Regions from separate parts of the Clostridium sp. TJA020 genome, predicted to be linked through region 2. Evidence: predicted binding sites of a transcription regulator. Region 2 holds the regulator's gene; the other holds the start of a gene.
What was found. Region 2 encodes Rex, which represses fermentation and respiration genes when NADH is low (regulators of the CRP and FNR family bind a similar motif). Its sites were predicted from a motif close to ATTGTTAANNNNTTAACAAT; they were not measured.
Positions count from the first base shown of each region.

Region 1 (8,029 bases), on a different contig from region 2:
CATAGTATATATACTAATATCATTTTGATAAGTCTAGAAAACCTTGAGAATTAGCCATTTCCCTCATTTTCACCATCATATTGTATATTTATTAATTTTAAAAACCCAATAAATAAGCCATTTTAATCGTTTTCAAAGAGGTCTGTAAAAACTTTTTTTATTCAATTAATTACTAATTATTAAAATTTGTTACTTTTATCAATTTATATACACATATTCTATAACTTTCTTACTAATTTGTTTACTTGTTTATATTTTGTTAAGTTAAATTGAATATTTTTTTATATAATTTATTAATTTACTGTAATTTAAACAAAAATAAAGCAGTATTTTTTTATTTTTACAAAATACTGCTTTAAGTTTTAACTTATTTATTTATATATTTCTAAATACTTATTTTCTAAATATTTTATAAAATATTTAGGATTTAATTCTTCTCCACTAACTTTTAATATTATTTCACTAGGTGAATATAAACTAGCATACTTATGAATATTCTCATTTAACCAATTATGAATTCCATATAAGTTTCCCATTCTTATATCATCATACATAGATTTATAATCTTTTTTCATAACTTCTAATATTTGAGCTCCATACAAATTCCCTAATGCATAACTTGGAAAATATCCAAATGAACCATCTGACCAATGAACATCTTGTAATATTCCTTCACTATCATTTGATGGTTCTACTCCTAAGTACTCTTTGTATTTTTTATTCCATTCTTCTTTTACATCATCTATATCTAGATTTCCATTTATAAGCGCTTTCTCAATTTCATATCTTATTATTATATGCAGACTATATGTTAATTCATCTGCTTCTGTTCTTATAAGAGAAGGCTTTACATAATTTATAGCTTCATAAAATTCATCTAAACTTATATCTTTAAATTGTTCAAACTCATATTTTACAAACGGTAAAAAGTACTCCCAAAATTCCTTACTTCTTCCTATAATATTTTCATAAAATCTTGATTGTGATTCATGAATACTCATTGAAAGAGCTGTATCTAATCCTGTTTTTTGAAATTCATCTGGAATATCTTGATCATATATTCCATGACCACCTTCATGTATACAACTAAATAATGCTGATGTAAAATCAGGTATATTATAATTTGTTGTTATTCTTACATCCTTGTTCCCAAAGCTAGTTGTAAAAGGATGCATACTTTCATCTAATCTTCCAGCTTCAAAATCATATCCCATCTTATTTAATATAAACTTTGATATCTTTTCTTGAGAATTTTTATTAAATTCCCCTAATAAAAAACTTTTATCTATTATCTTTCCACTAGAATTTATTTTTTCAAGTATATTTAATATTCCTTCTTTAAGTTCTCCAAAAACTTTATCAAGTTTATTAACAGTTAAACCTTCTTCATATTTATTTAATAACGTATCATACTTATTATCTTTGTATCCTAAATACTCTATAAATTCTTTTTGAAAATCTATTATATTCTTTAAATGTGGTTTAAATATTTCAAAATCCTTCTTTTCTTTAGCTTCTTCCCATGCATTTTGAGAAAGTGCTTGAGCCACCACAAATTTTCTATATCTATCTTCCGGAATCTTCTTTGTTTCATTATACTCTTTTCTTGCATTTTTAATTATAGCCTTATCAATTTCATTTAAGCCTTCCACATTTTTATCAAAATAGCTTAATAACTTTTCCATATTATCTGATGTTGTCATTTTAAATACTTCACCTGATAAATGTTCAATTATCTCTGATCTTTGCTCTATAGCCTTCTTAGGCATTTTAGTTTGCATATCCCAATAAATAATCTCTAAAGCCCCTATTGTTTTTTGTATATTTTTAATATACTCTTTTAATTCTTTTAATTTTTCTTCTCTCATTGCCCCAAAATCTCCTTATTTTAATATTCTTCATTAAAGTACAGTACAGATTCAGTTTCCCTACAATACTTTGTTATTATACATTCACTTAACTTTCTTGGACATTTAAAACACACACATTGTAAGTCATTTCCTTTGCAATTACCATTCTTTTTTTCCGGACATTCTAAACAATTAACTCCAACTCCTGCTGCCATTAAATATTCCCCCTATATTTTAAATTTAAATTTATATTATATTTAAATAAATTATATTATAAATAATTTATACTATTAATTATAACTTTATTTTTAAATTAAAACATATAAATTTAACATAAATAAAAATAACGTAGAAATTAAATTTCTACGTTATTTTTATTTATGTTATAAATTTTTATATGTATTGTTCTCCTAATGAGTTAGCTGTAAGTATAGCATTAAATACTTCTTCAACTTTAACTCCACCTAGAGTATTATGTATAGTTTCACCTTCAGCACAAGCTGCAACTGCAACTTTCATTATGTCATCTTTATTAACTTCTTTTAATCCAATTTGCTTAAGAGTTATTGGAAGATTTACATCTAAACAGAAGTTTATAACCTCTTCTATTTCTTCCATAGGTCTATCTTCTAATATTAATTGTACTAATGTACCAAATGCAACTATTTCTCCGTGCATATACTTTTCACATTCTTCAAGAACTGTAAATCCATTATATATTGAGTGTGCTGCAGCAAGACCACCATTTTCTGCTCCAACTCCACTTAAATAAGTTGATGCTTCTAAAACTTTTTCAACAGCAGGAGTAGATACTGAATTTTCAACAGCTAATTTAGCTTTTAATCCATAATCTAATAATATTTCATAGCAAAGTTTTGCAAGTGCATAACCTGCTTGAGATACTGCACCTGAAACAAGATTAGGTGACTTAGCATTTAAACAAGTTCTTGCTTCAAAGAAAGTTGCAAGTGCATCTCCCATTCCAGCAACGAAAAATCTAACTGGAGCCTTAGAGATAATTGTACTATCAACTAATACAAGATCTGGATTCTTTGGATAGAATAAATATTCACTAAATTCACCATCTTCTTTGTATACAACTGAAAGTGCAGTACAAGGAGAATCTGTTGCTGCTATTGTTGGTATTATAACAACTGGTATTTCTTCAAAATGTCCAACTGCTTTAACAGTATCAAAAGTCTTTCCTCCTCCGATACCTATTATTGCATCACAATTATTGCTTTTTATAGCGTCTTGTAGTCTTTCAATTTCTTTCTTAGTACTTTGACCATTAAAAAGTTCAAAGAAAATATTTTTTTCACTGTTTTCAAAACACTTTTCAATAGTTTCTTTCATCATATTCATAACAAATGAATCAGCTACAATAAGAAAAGATTTTCCTAATGTTTCTACATGATTTTTTAATTCTAAAATTGCATTTTCACCTTGAACGTATCTTGAAGGTGCTCTCATAATTTTAAGCATTTAATCATCTCCATTTTTTTAATTTAATTCAATATTGTTAATAAATTAGCATGTTTATTATATATTTTTTAATTAAATATGTAAATACTAAAAAAAAATGTAAACGTAATATAGAACAAGGTTTTTTTAACCTTGTTCTTTTTATAGTTACATAAGCATATCTCTTCTACTAAATACAATGTGAGATACAATATAAGAAATAACAATTGTTATTATCATTATTATTATTCCTAACTTAGGTGTAAAATATATATTACTATGATAATTAAATGCTATATCTCCACTTATAATACTTGGAGTATTGCCATAATTTAAGAAAATATATTGTGCAATTTCAGAAAATTTTTCACTTACCATAGGCAATACAGTTGCTGCAACTGATATAATTACTGAAACTGCCATTGTTATCATACTACTCTTAAATATAGCTGATATCATAAATATAAATGCACAACAAGTTATTATAAATAAAACTTGCAATAAGAAACTCTTAAGAACAAAATCTCCCATAGTTGATTGATATCCTGAACCTATAACTTTCTCTAACTGCTTAAATCCATCTCTTAAGAATACTTCTTGATTTATTTGGTATTTAATTCCAAGTTGAACCGGCATTTTTAAATCAGCAAATCCTGTAATTGCACCAACAATTCCAAACGTTGCAAGTTCTACACCACATATCATAGAAACAACAGTTATTATTACCGCTATAAATTTTGATAATATAACTTTTGCTCTTGATATAGGTTGAACCAATAAAAATTTAACTGTTGCTGGAGTAAATTCTCCTGAAACTATATCACTCATAAATACAGCTATACCAGAAACTAATATAACCATTCCTAATATCATCATTCCTTGAATAGCTAAATTGCCAGGATAAAACTCCCATTGTTCTATTGGTTTAATATTGTTATCTAAAAAATATTGCTTTTTTTCTATTTCTCTTTTTAAATCTTCTATATGTGCCTTATTTTCTTCATGTAGTTCCATACTATTTATGCTATTTTTTAGTTCTTTTATATCAGACCTTAATGAATCTCTCCAATCAATTGTTTTCTCACCACTTAATAATTGTTCCTGAATTTTTCTATCATCTTCTAATCTTTTAATTTCACCTTTAAGATATAAAATATGTTCTTCTTGTGATTTTATAACATCTTTACTTTCATTTTTAGATTTAAGTTCATTTAAACTATTTGTTGAATTTTTAAGTTCCTCCTTTTGCCATTTTAAATTATTATCTATCATTTCTATTTGACCTTGAGGAGATCTCCAGTGTTCCATATCATTTGCACTTATCTTATGAACAGTAACTAATCCAATCATTGCTAAGCAAAATAATCCAAATACAACCCAAGTTTTTCCTCTTTTAAGTATTTTAATTAACTCATTCTTAATTAAGGTAAATAACATTATCTTATACCTCCTTCAACAAGTTCCATATATCTTTGCTCTAAACCTTCCCTATTTTTATAAACTTCTTCTATTGATATTTTTTCATTAACTAATGTTTTAATAAGCTCAGGAGTTGTTCCTGAGTGTATAACAACATTTATTCTAGAATCTAATATAGTTGAAGTTATTACAAAAGGTTGTCTTGAAAGTATTTCACAAACTTTATTTTGATCATTATTAATAATTAATGTTATACTCTCTTTTTCTGTTCCAGTTACTGCATCCTCCATATTTTCAACAGCTTTTATGACCCCATCATTTATAAATGCAACAGTATCACATAATTGTTGAACCTCACTTAATATATGAGAGGATATAAATACAGCCATACCTCTTTCTCTTGCTGCTTTTTTTACTATTTCTCTAAAATCTATAATTCCTGATGGGTCTAATCCATTTGTAGGTTCATCTAATATTAATAACCTTGGATTTCCTATAAGCGCTGCTGCAAGCCCAAGTCTTTGTTTCATTCCTAAAGAATATTTTTTAACTTTATCATTAATCCTATGTTCTAACCCAACAAGTTTTATAAGCTCATTAACTTCTTCTTTTTTTACATTTCTTATTCTTGCAATTTGCATTAAGTTTTCTCTTCCTGAAAGATATTTATAAAGTTCAGGATTTTCAACAACTGCTCCAACATCTTTTAAAGCTTTTTCTTTATTTTTAAATAAATCTTCTCCACATATTTTAACTTCTCCAGAAGTAGGTTTTATAAGTCCTACTAACATTCTTATAGTTGTTGTTTTACCAGCTCCATTTGGACCTAAGAAACCATATATTTCTCCCTCTTTTACCTCAAAATTTAAATTTTTTATTATTTCACGTCTTCCGATTACTTTTTTAAGATTTTTAACCTCTAAAACATTCATTTAGTAACCTCCCTAACTTTTCTATAATAAAATTATAAATGTAACTTCTTAATATAAAACATTATTATTTCTTATTAAATTCTTAACAAATTCTTAATTGCTATATATAAAAACAACTCATGCTTAAATTAATTAATTTTTAAATATATAAAAATTAATTATTTATAAATCATTCGTTTACTTTATTTTAACTAACCATGTAAATATTCATTTTAAGTTAATTGAATAGATAATTTTACAGTGATATGCTTTAGCTATACACCAAATAATAGACGAAAATAAATTAAAAATGAGGTGAATTTATGAATATAAATAAAGTAAACTTAAACTACTTAATAGAAAAAAATAAAATATATATTGAAGATGGACATGTCGCTACATATATACCAGCTCTTGCAGAAGTTAATCCTAATCAACTAGGTATTTCAATCTATAATCTAGAAAATAATAGAGAATATTCAGCAGGTGAATGTGAAGTAAGATTTGCAATAGAAAGTATTTCTAAGGTTCCAGCCTTAATACTTGCTATATTGGATAACGGAATTGAAAATGTATTTAATGAAGTTGGTACAGAACCAACTGGGTTTGCATTCAATTCTATTATGAATATGCAAATAAATCATAGAAATAAACCAACTAATCCATTTATAAACGCTGGCGCAATTAAAGTAAATTCTCTTATTAAAGGTAAAAATTCAGAAGAAAGATCAAGGAGAATATTAGATTTCTTTAAAAAAATAATGGATGATGATGAAATTGAATTAAATACTGAAATTTATTTATCTGAAAAAGCTACTGGGGATGTTAATAGATCTCTTGCTTATTATATGAAAGGAAATAATATGATTAAAGGTGATATACCTGATATATTAGATTCTTACTTTAGACAATGTTCTATGCTTGTAACTGCAAAAGGCTTAGCTAGAATGGGTGCAGTACTTGCAAATGAAGGTGTTATGCCTTGGAATAATGAAAGATTATTTTCAATAGAAACAGCTACTGTTGTTAAATCATTAATGACTACTTGTGGGTTATACGATGAATCTGGAACATTTTCTGTTCATGTTGGTGTTCCTTCAAAAAGTGGTGTTGGTGGTGGTATTATATCATCAGTTCCTAGTAAATGTGGTATAGGTTTATTCAGTCCTGCTCTTGATAAATACGGAAATAGTATTGCTAGCATAAAATTGCTTAAAGATATAACAGATAAATTAGAATTAGATATATTTAGATAGTTTATATTTCATTATATAAAAATAAGTCATTTATCAAATTATTATTGATAAATGACTTATTTTTATAAAAACATCTGAAATAATATTATAGCTATAACTCCTGGTATTCCAAATATTCCAGCAATAAGTGCAGTTATAATATTAATCCCAATATGTATACCAAAGTTTACTCCTATTAAATTAATAATATACAACAATATTACTCCACATATCCCATTTAATAGTAACTTAATTGGCCATTTTAATAATTTTAAAAGAACATATAATATTATAATTCCTATTATTCCATAGATAATTAATTCAATATCCATAATCTCACCTTCTTTATTTTAAATCTTATTTTATATATACATAAGTTTTTTTCTATTTATAACTATTCTATTATTAATTTCTATTATTCATAATAATGGACAAATTTTATAATATTAATACATAAATAAGAAACTAATTTTAAATTTTAAGTAACACATTCTTAAAATAATCATACATTGTTATCATAAGAAGCTTTTCACTCATTCTCAAACAAAACTTCTAACTCCCATCTATATTAAGGGCTCTAATGAGCCCTTCTTTTTTATATTTGAGTTCTTCCTTGTAATGCTTTTGAAAGTGTAACTTCATCTGCATATTCTAAATCTCCACCAACAGGTATTCCGGCAGCAATTCTTGTTACCTTTACATCTAACGGTTTAAGTATTTTAGCTATATACATAGCTGTTGCTTCACCTTCTATATTAGGATTTGTTGCTATAATAACTTCTTTAATTTCTTCTCTCATTCTTGAAACTAATTCTCTTATCCTAATATCTTGAGGACCTCTTCCTTGCATAGGTGATAAATTTCCATGAAGTACATGATAAAGACCATTATATTCTTTAACCTTCTCCATTGTCATAATATCTTTAGGCTGTTCTACTACACATATAGTACTCTTATCTCTACTTGGATTACTGCATATTGCACAAGGATCTGAATCTGTAAAATTCCCACAAACTGAACAATATTTAATAGTTCCTCTAGCCTTAACTAAAGCATCAGCAAATTCCCTAACCTCATCTTCAGGTAAATTTAATACATGAAGAGTTAATCTTTGTGCTGTTTTTTTACCTATACTAGGTAATTTAGCAAA
Region 1 covers NZ_JBZEFC010000010.1:10,984-19,012, forward strand. Annotated here, with positions in the region: gene AC4FQ1_RS12265 (carboxypeptidase M32) at 372-1,868, opposite strand; gene AC4FQ1_RS12270 (hypothetical protein) at 1,889-2,065, opposite strand; gene AC4FQ1_RS12275 (glycerol dehydrogenase) at 2,244-3,335, opposite strand; gene AC4FQ1_RS12280 (ABC transporter permease) at 3,483-4,751, opposite strand; gene AC4FQ1_RS12285 (ABC transporter ATP-binding protein) at 4,751-5,665, opposite strand; gene glsA (glutaminase A) at 5,968-6,900, shown strand; gene AC4FQ1_RS12295 (pro-sigmaK processing inhibitor BofA family protein) at 6,963-7,211, opposite strand; gene recR (recombination mediator RecR) at 7,475-8,029, opposite strand, start outside.
Region 1: AC4FQ1_RS12275 (glycerol dehydrogenase) is a predicted target of Rex. The motif match lies at 3,369-3,388, and genes of this name have one in related genera.

Region 2 (8,029 bases):
TCCTAATGCTAAAGGTCCCATTGGGTGGTTAGCACCATATTTCATAGCTGTGTCTATATCTTCTGCTGAAGCTATTCCTTCTTGAAGGATAAATGTTGCTTCATTAATCATTGGAATTAAAATTCTGTTTACTACAAATCCTGGAGCTTCTGCTACTTCTACAGGCTCTTTTCCAATTGCTACTGATAATTCTTTAACTGCATCAAAAGTTTCTTGGCTTGTAGCTATTCCTCTGATGATTTCAACTAGCTTCATTACTGGAGCTGGGTTAAAGAAGTGCATTCCGATAACTTTATCAGGTCTTCCTGTAGCTGATGCAACTTCTGTTATTGATAATGATGAAGTATTTGAAGCTAAGATAGTTTCTGGTTTACATATTTTATCTAACTCTGCAAATATTTCTTTTTTAATTTTCATATTTTCGATAGCAGCTTCTACTACTAAATCACAATCTGCAGCTAAAGCCATATCAGTTGTTCCTGAAATTCTGCTTAAGATTTCTTCTTTAGCTTCTTCAGTGATTTTTCCTTTAGTAACTAGTCTAGTAAGATTTTTGTTGATTCCTGATAATCCTCTTTCAACAAATTCATCTTTTATGTCTCTAACTATTACTTCATAACCTTTTTGTGCGAAAGCTTGAACTATTCCAGCTCCCATTGTTCCAGCACCTAAAACAAATACCTTTTTCATTTTCGTACCCTCCTAAAATTCAAGTTGAAAGTTATTATTTTACTTCTTTGAACTGAGCTATAAGCTCTGGTAATACTTTATTTATATCTCCAACTATTGCATAATCAGCAATTTTCATAATTGGAGCAGTTTCATCTTTATTAATTGCTATAATCATATCTGAATCTTGCATACCAGCTGCGTGTTGAATAGCTCCTGAGATACCACAAGCAATATATATATTTGGTCTTACAGTTTTACCAGTTTGACCAACTTGGTAATCTCTTTCTATCCATCCTTTATCAACAGCTCCTCTTGAAGCTGCTACTGATCCTTCTAAAACTTCTGCTAATTCATGTAATTTTTCGAAGTTTTCTTTGCTTCCCATTCCTCTACCGCCAGCTACGATAAAGTTAGCTTCACTTATATCTACAACTTCTTTAGTTTCTTTTACTATTTCAACAACTTTAGTTCTAATATCAGCTTCAGTTAAATTAACTTTAGCTTCTTCAACCTTAAAGTTTGAATTTTTTTCTTCTACTTTTGCAAAAACTCCAGGTCTTACTGTAGCCATTTGTGGTCTATGATCTGGACAAGCAATTGTTGCCATTAAGTTTCCACCAAATGCTGGTCTTGTAGCTAAAAGATCTCCATTTTCAACTACAACATCTAATTGTGTACAGTCAGCAGTTAATCCTGTTGATAATCTTGCTGCAACTCTTGGTCCTAAATCTCTTCCTATAAAAGTAGCTCCTATAAATAATATTCCAGGTTTTCTTTCATTAGCTAAGTCGCAAATAACTTTTGTATATCCGTCAGTTGTATAATGTTCTAATAAAGCATTATCACATACGATAACCTCATCAGCACCATTTTCTCCTAATGTATTTGCTAAACCTTTTATATCTTTACCTAATAATAAAGCTGTAAGTTTAACTCCTAATTTATTTGCAATTTTTCTACCTTCACCTAATAACTCTAATGATACTTTTTGTAATTCGCCTTCTCTTTGTTCAGCAAATACCCAAACGCCATTGTAATCTGCTATATTCATTGTTAAATTACCTCCCAAATTTAGATGTAGTGTTTTTCTTTTAATTTTCCGATAACGTATTTAGCTGCGTCTTTTGGACCTTCTTTAATTAATTCGCCAGCGCCCTTCATTTCCTTAGTCATTGACTTCTTAACCTTTGTTGGTGATCCTTTAAGACCTAATTCTGCCTTATCTACATCTATATCATCTGCTGACCAGATTGTGATTTTTGAATCCTTTGTATCAAATATTAATCCAACATTCATGTATCTTGGCTTATTTAATTCTTCTATTGCAGTTAAAAGACATGGTGTATTAACTTTTATTAATTCATATCCATCTTCTAATGCTCTATTTATTAATAATCCATCTTCTTCAACTTTTACATCTTGAACATAAGTTACTTGTGGAATATTTAAATGTTCTGCTATTTCTGGTCCTACTTGAGCTGTATCTCCGTCAATTGCTTGTCTACCAGCAAATATTATATCGTATTCTAACTTCTTAATAGCTCCTGCTAATGCTTTTGAAGTTGCTAATGTATCAGCTCCTGCGAAAGCTCTATCTGTTATAAGTACTGCTTCATCAGCTCCCATACATAAAGCTTCTCTTAATGCACTTTCTGCTTGTGGAGGTCCCATACTTACTACAGTAACCTTTGCTCCATTATTTTCTTTTATTTGAAGTGCTGCTTCTAAAGCATGTTTATCTTCTGGATTTATTATTGATGGTACACCATCTCTTATAAGTGTTCCTGTTTTAGGATCTATTTTTACTGCTGTTGTATCTGGAACTTGTTTTAAACAAACTACTATATTCATTATTAAAAGGCCTCCCTTATCTTAACTTGCTTCCTGCGATAACCATCTTTTGAACTTCTGAAGTTCCTTCATAAATTTCTGTTATCTTAGCATCTCTCATCATTCTTTCAACTGGATATTCTTTAGTGTATCCATATCCTCCGAATAATTGAACTGCTTTAGTTGTTACTTCCATAGCTACACCTGCAGCAAATAATTTTGCTCTTGCAGCATCAACTGAATATGGAAGTCCTGCTTGTTTTTTGTATGCTGCTTTGTATACTAAGTTTCTTGCAGCTTCTATTTTTGTATCCATTTCAGCAACCATCCATTGTAATCCTTGGAATGCTGTTAATGATCTTCCGAATTGTTTTCTTTCTTTCATATAGTTAATAGCTTCTTCTAAAGCTCCTTCTGCAATTCCTAAAGCTTGAGATGCGATACCAATTCTACCACCATCTAAAGTTTTCATTGCAATTCCAAATCCTCTACCTTCTTGTCCAATTAGGTTTTCTTTTGGAACTATACAATTTTCCATAATTAATTCTGTAGTTGATGATGCTCTTATACCCATCTTATCTTCTACTTTACCAATTGAGAATCCTGGGAAATCTTTTTCAACTATAAATGCTGATATTCCTTTTGTTCCTTTTGATTTATCTGTCATAGCAAATATTATGAAAGTTTCAGCAACTCCACCATTTGTTATGAATATTTTTGATCCATTTAAGATGTAGTTATCTCCATCTAAAACTGCAGTTGTTTGTTGTCCTGCTGCATCAGTACCAGCACCTGGTTCAGTTAACCCGAATGCTCCAATTTTTTCTCCCTTTGCAAGAGGTATTAAATATTTTTCTTTTTGTGCTGGCTTACCAAATTCATTTATTAATGAAGCACAAAGTGAAGTGTGAGCTGAAAGTATAACTCCTGTTGTACCACATACTTTTGATAATTCTTCAACTGCTAAGATATATGAAAGTACATCTCCACCAGCTCCACCAAATTCTTTACTAAAAGGTATTCCCATCATACCAAGCTTAGCCATTTTTTTAACGTTTTCCATTGGGAATCTTTCTGTTTCATCAATTTCAGCCGCAATTGGTTTTACTTCGTTTATAGCGAATTCTCTAACCATTTGTCTTACTAATTCTTGTTCTCTAGTTAATTGGAAATTCATTTAAATTACCCTCCTAATAATACACCTAAATCTATTAGTGAATTTATATATTCTATTTCATTATTTGTTTTGGAAGTTTTTAGCTCTTCTTTCCATAAAAGCAGTCATACCTTCAACTTGGTCTTCTGTACTGAAACATTTACCAAAGTCTTCTGCTTCTATCATTATTCCTTCATCTATACTTACTTGCATTCCTCTTCCGATTGCATCTTTACATAACTTAACAGCTATTGGAGCATTGGCCATTATTTTTTCAGCCATAGCTTTTGCTTCATCCATTAAATTTTCTAAAGGAACCACTTTATTAACTAATCCTATTCTTAAAGCTTCATCAGCTTTTATCATATCGCATGTATAAATAAGTTCTTTTGCTTTTCCCTCTCCAACTAATCTTGCTAATCTTTGAGTTCCACCAAATCCTGGAGTTATTCCAAGACCTGCTTCTGGTTGAGCAAATTTAGCTTTTTCTGAAGCTATTCTTATATCACATGACATTGCAAGTTCACATCCACCACCTAGTGCAAATCCTGAGATAGCAGCTATAACTGGCTTGTCTAATTTTTCTAATCTTCTAAATACTTTGTTACCTAAAATACCAAATTCTTTTCCTTGTTCTTCGTTTAAATCTTTCATTTCTGAAATATCAGCACCCGCAACAAAAGATTTTTCTCCAGATCCAGTTAATATAACACAAGTTATGTTGTTATCCTTTTCTAAATCTTCAACAACTGTATTAATATCTTTTAATGTTTCTGAATTTAAAGCATTTAATGCTTTTGGTCTGTTTATAGTTACGATAGCTAAATTTCCTTCTTTTTGAAGAATTACATTCTTTAATTCCATTAATAAAGCCTCCCTTTTTTCACAACCCAATTAATATACATTATTTGAATATTTTTCTAATTTTCACTTTATCAAACATTAAAAACTTGAAATTTTGTAATTATTTTTCAATTGTTTGTTATAATATTAACAAATCTAACTAAAAAATAATTGAAGTCTCTCAACTTCAATTACAATTATAATACTTTGTTAAATTTTTTGCAATATCATTCTAAAATTTTGTGTATTTTTTTACAATTCCTCAAAACCTCTTATTTTATCTAGCTTTAAAGCTATTATTTATTATTCTTATCATGTAATAAATATATTAAAGTTAATAAACTTTCACTTAAATGTACATTTTCAACAGTTATATTTTCTGGAACAATTAAATCTACAGGTGCAAAATTCCATATTCCTTTTACATCACCTTCGACTAAAGTATCACAAACTCTTTGTGCATTAATTTTAGGTACACATATTACTCCAACGTCTATTTTGTTATCTTTTAAAAACCCTTCTAAGTTGTCAATATCCTGTATTTCAACATCTCTTATTCTCATTCCAAGTAATTTAGGATTAGCATCAAATATAGCCTTTAACTTAAAGTTCATTTTACTAAATCTAGTATAGTTGGCTATTGCTTGACCTATATTACCAGCACCAATTATTACTGCATTATACTCTTTATCCAATCCCAATATAGTACTTATTTGACTTGCTAATTCACGTACATTATATCCATATCCTTGTTGTCCAAAATCACCAAAACAGTTTAAATCTTGACGTATTTGAGAAGCTGTAAAGCCTATTTTTTCTCCTAATTCCTTTGAAGATATTCTGTCTACATCATTTTTTAATAATTCATTTAAATATCTGTGATATTTAGGCAGTCTCTTAATCACAGCCATAGAAATAGATTTCTTTTTTTCCATACGTATCTCCTTATTAATTTTTATATTTGATTAAACATAATTATATAAAACTCTATAATTGAGAGTTAAATTTTTAACTATCATTATATATATTACCATAATTTAATTAAAATAATCCAATTTTATTATAAAAAATAAAGTTTATATATAAGACGCCCATCTTATATATAAACTTTGCTTGAATAAGATGTAAAGTTTTAAACTCTACAACAGGAAAAATTCCTGTATGCTACCCATCTTGTTTTGCCTGAAAGATTTACCGTAGTAGATTATACTTTTCTTTTCTACCTTTGTCAATGGAATTACCTGTATTTAAAGGATTAGATAGGATATAATATTTTTTTAGGCATAATTTATATATAGATACTAAAATATAATTTCTTATTTTTAATAATATTTGTAATTTATAATTTCGTAACACATATTATAATTCATAATCTTTTATAAATCAAAGTGTTTAATATTATTTACAAAAAAATATATTTATATAAATTAATAATTAGCGTAAAACTACAATATAAATATCATAACTTTACGCTAATTTTATATTAAACAAAATATATTTTTAAAAGTCTTTTAAATACTTTTAAATTTTATAATCTAAGTGCTCTCATTGAATTTAATACTGCAATTAATGTTACACCTACATCTGCAAATACTGCTTCCCACATATTTGCATCTCCAAGAGTGGCAAGTACTAATACTAATATTTTTACACCTAATGAAAATATTATATTTTGCCATAATATTTTATTAGTCTTTCTTGCTATCTTAATTGAATCCACTAATGTTGAAGGTTCATCTTTCATAAGAACAACATCTGCAGCTTCTATAGCAGCATCTGAACCTATTCCTCCCATAGCTACTCCAACATCTGCTCTTGCAAGTACAGGGGCATCATTTATACCATCTCCAACAAATGCAAGTTTTCCTGTCTTTTTACTCTTTAATATTTCTTCAACTTTTTCAACTTTATTATCTGGTAATAATTCTGAATAATATTCTGTTATTCCTAACTCATTTGAAACTTTATCTGCAACCTTTTTACTATCTCCAGTTAACATAACTATTTTATTTACACCAATTAATTTAAGATTATCTATAGCACTCTTTGCATCATCTTTTATTTGATCTGAAATAATTATATTACCTTTATATTCATTATCTATTGAAACATATACTATAGTTCCTATTTCATTAACCTCTGGAACGTCAATACCATTTAATTTCATAAGCTTTTTATTACCAACTAGTATATTTTTATTGTAAGCTCTAACTATTACACCTTTACCTGAAACTTCTTCTTGTCTTTCAATTACATTATCATCTATATCACTATTACTTGATAATTTATACTCATCAACAATTGATTTAGCTATTGGATGATTAGAAAATTTTTCACAAGTTGCTGCATACTTTAAAAGATCAGATTTTGATATATCTATATTATTTATTTTTGTTACTTTAAATACACCTTTTGTTAAAGTACCTGTTTTATCAAATATAACTATGTCAACATCTTTAAGTGCTTCTAAATAATTTCCACCTTTAATTAATATTCCTTTTTTTGAAGCTCCACCTATTCCTGCAAATAATCCTAAAGGAACTGACACAACTAACGCACAAGGACAAGAAACAACTAAAAATATTAATGCTCTATATAACCATTCATCAAAACTATCTCCTGTTAATAATGGTGGTATTATAGCTAATGCTACAGCAGAAAATACTACAATCGGAGTATAATACCTAGCAAATTTTGTTATAAACTTTTCTGTTGAAGCTTTTTTACTACTTGCATTTTGAACAAGTTCTAATATTCTTGCTACAGTTGAATCTTCAAATACCTTTGTTACTTTAACTTTTATAGTTCCAGTATTATTTATAGAACCTGCTAAAAGTTCATCCCCTTTTGTTTTGCTTATTGGTACTGATTCACCTGTAAGTGCTGATGAATCTATTAAAGTTTTTCCAGATAATATTATTCCATCAAGAGGAACTCTTTCACCAGGTTTTATAACTATAATATCTCCAATACTCACACCCTCTGGTGATACTTGTACAATTTTATTATCTCTTTCTAAATTAGCATATTCAGCTTTTATATCCATAAGTTCTGATATAGATTTTCTTGATCTATTTACAGCATAGCCTTGGAATAATTCTCCTATTTCATAAAAAAGCATAACTGCGACACCTTCAGGATATTGTCCTATTGCTATAGCACCTATTGTTGCTATACTCATTAGAAAGTTTTCATCAAATATTTTACCTCTTATAATATTTTTAAATGCACTTAATAAAACTTCACTTCCTACTAATATATATGAAATTAAAAGTAAAGGTATATTTTCATCAAATATCATTCCAATTACAAAAAATACTATACCAAATATAAGCCTAAAATTTTCTTTTAAAAAAACTATTATTTTATTTTCTTCTTTTTTAGGTATACCCTCTTGTTCACTTTTATTCATTTCATCACTGTGATGATGTTCACTATAAGTGCTATCTGTAGTACAACAAGCATCAGTACAAATAGATAATGAATTTCTAAACTTAGAATTAGATTGATTAATTGAATATTTAACTA
Region 2 covers NZ_JBZEFC010000006.1:44,523-52,551, forward strand. Annotated here, with positions in the region: gene AC4FQ1_RS09915 (3-hydroxybutyryl-CoA dehydrogenase) at 1-690, opposite strand, end outside; gene AC4FQ1_RS09920 (electron transfer flavoprotein subunit alpha/FixB family protein) at 725-1,723, opposite strand; gene AC4FQ1_RS09925 (electron transfer flavoprotein subunit beta) at 1,744-2,523, opposite strand; gene AC4FQ1_RS09930 (acyl-CoA dehydrogenase) at 2,540-3,679, opposite strand; gene AC4FQ1_RS09935 (short-chain-enoyl-CoA hydratase) at 3,740-4,522, opposite strand; gene AC4FQ1_RS09940 (redox-sensing transcriptional repressor Rex) at 4,798-5,436, opposite strand; gene AC4FQ1_RS09945 (heavy metal translocating P-type ATPase) at 6,030-8,029, opposite strand, start outside.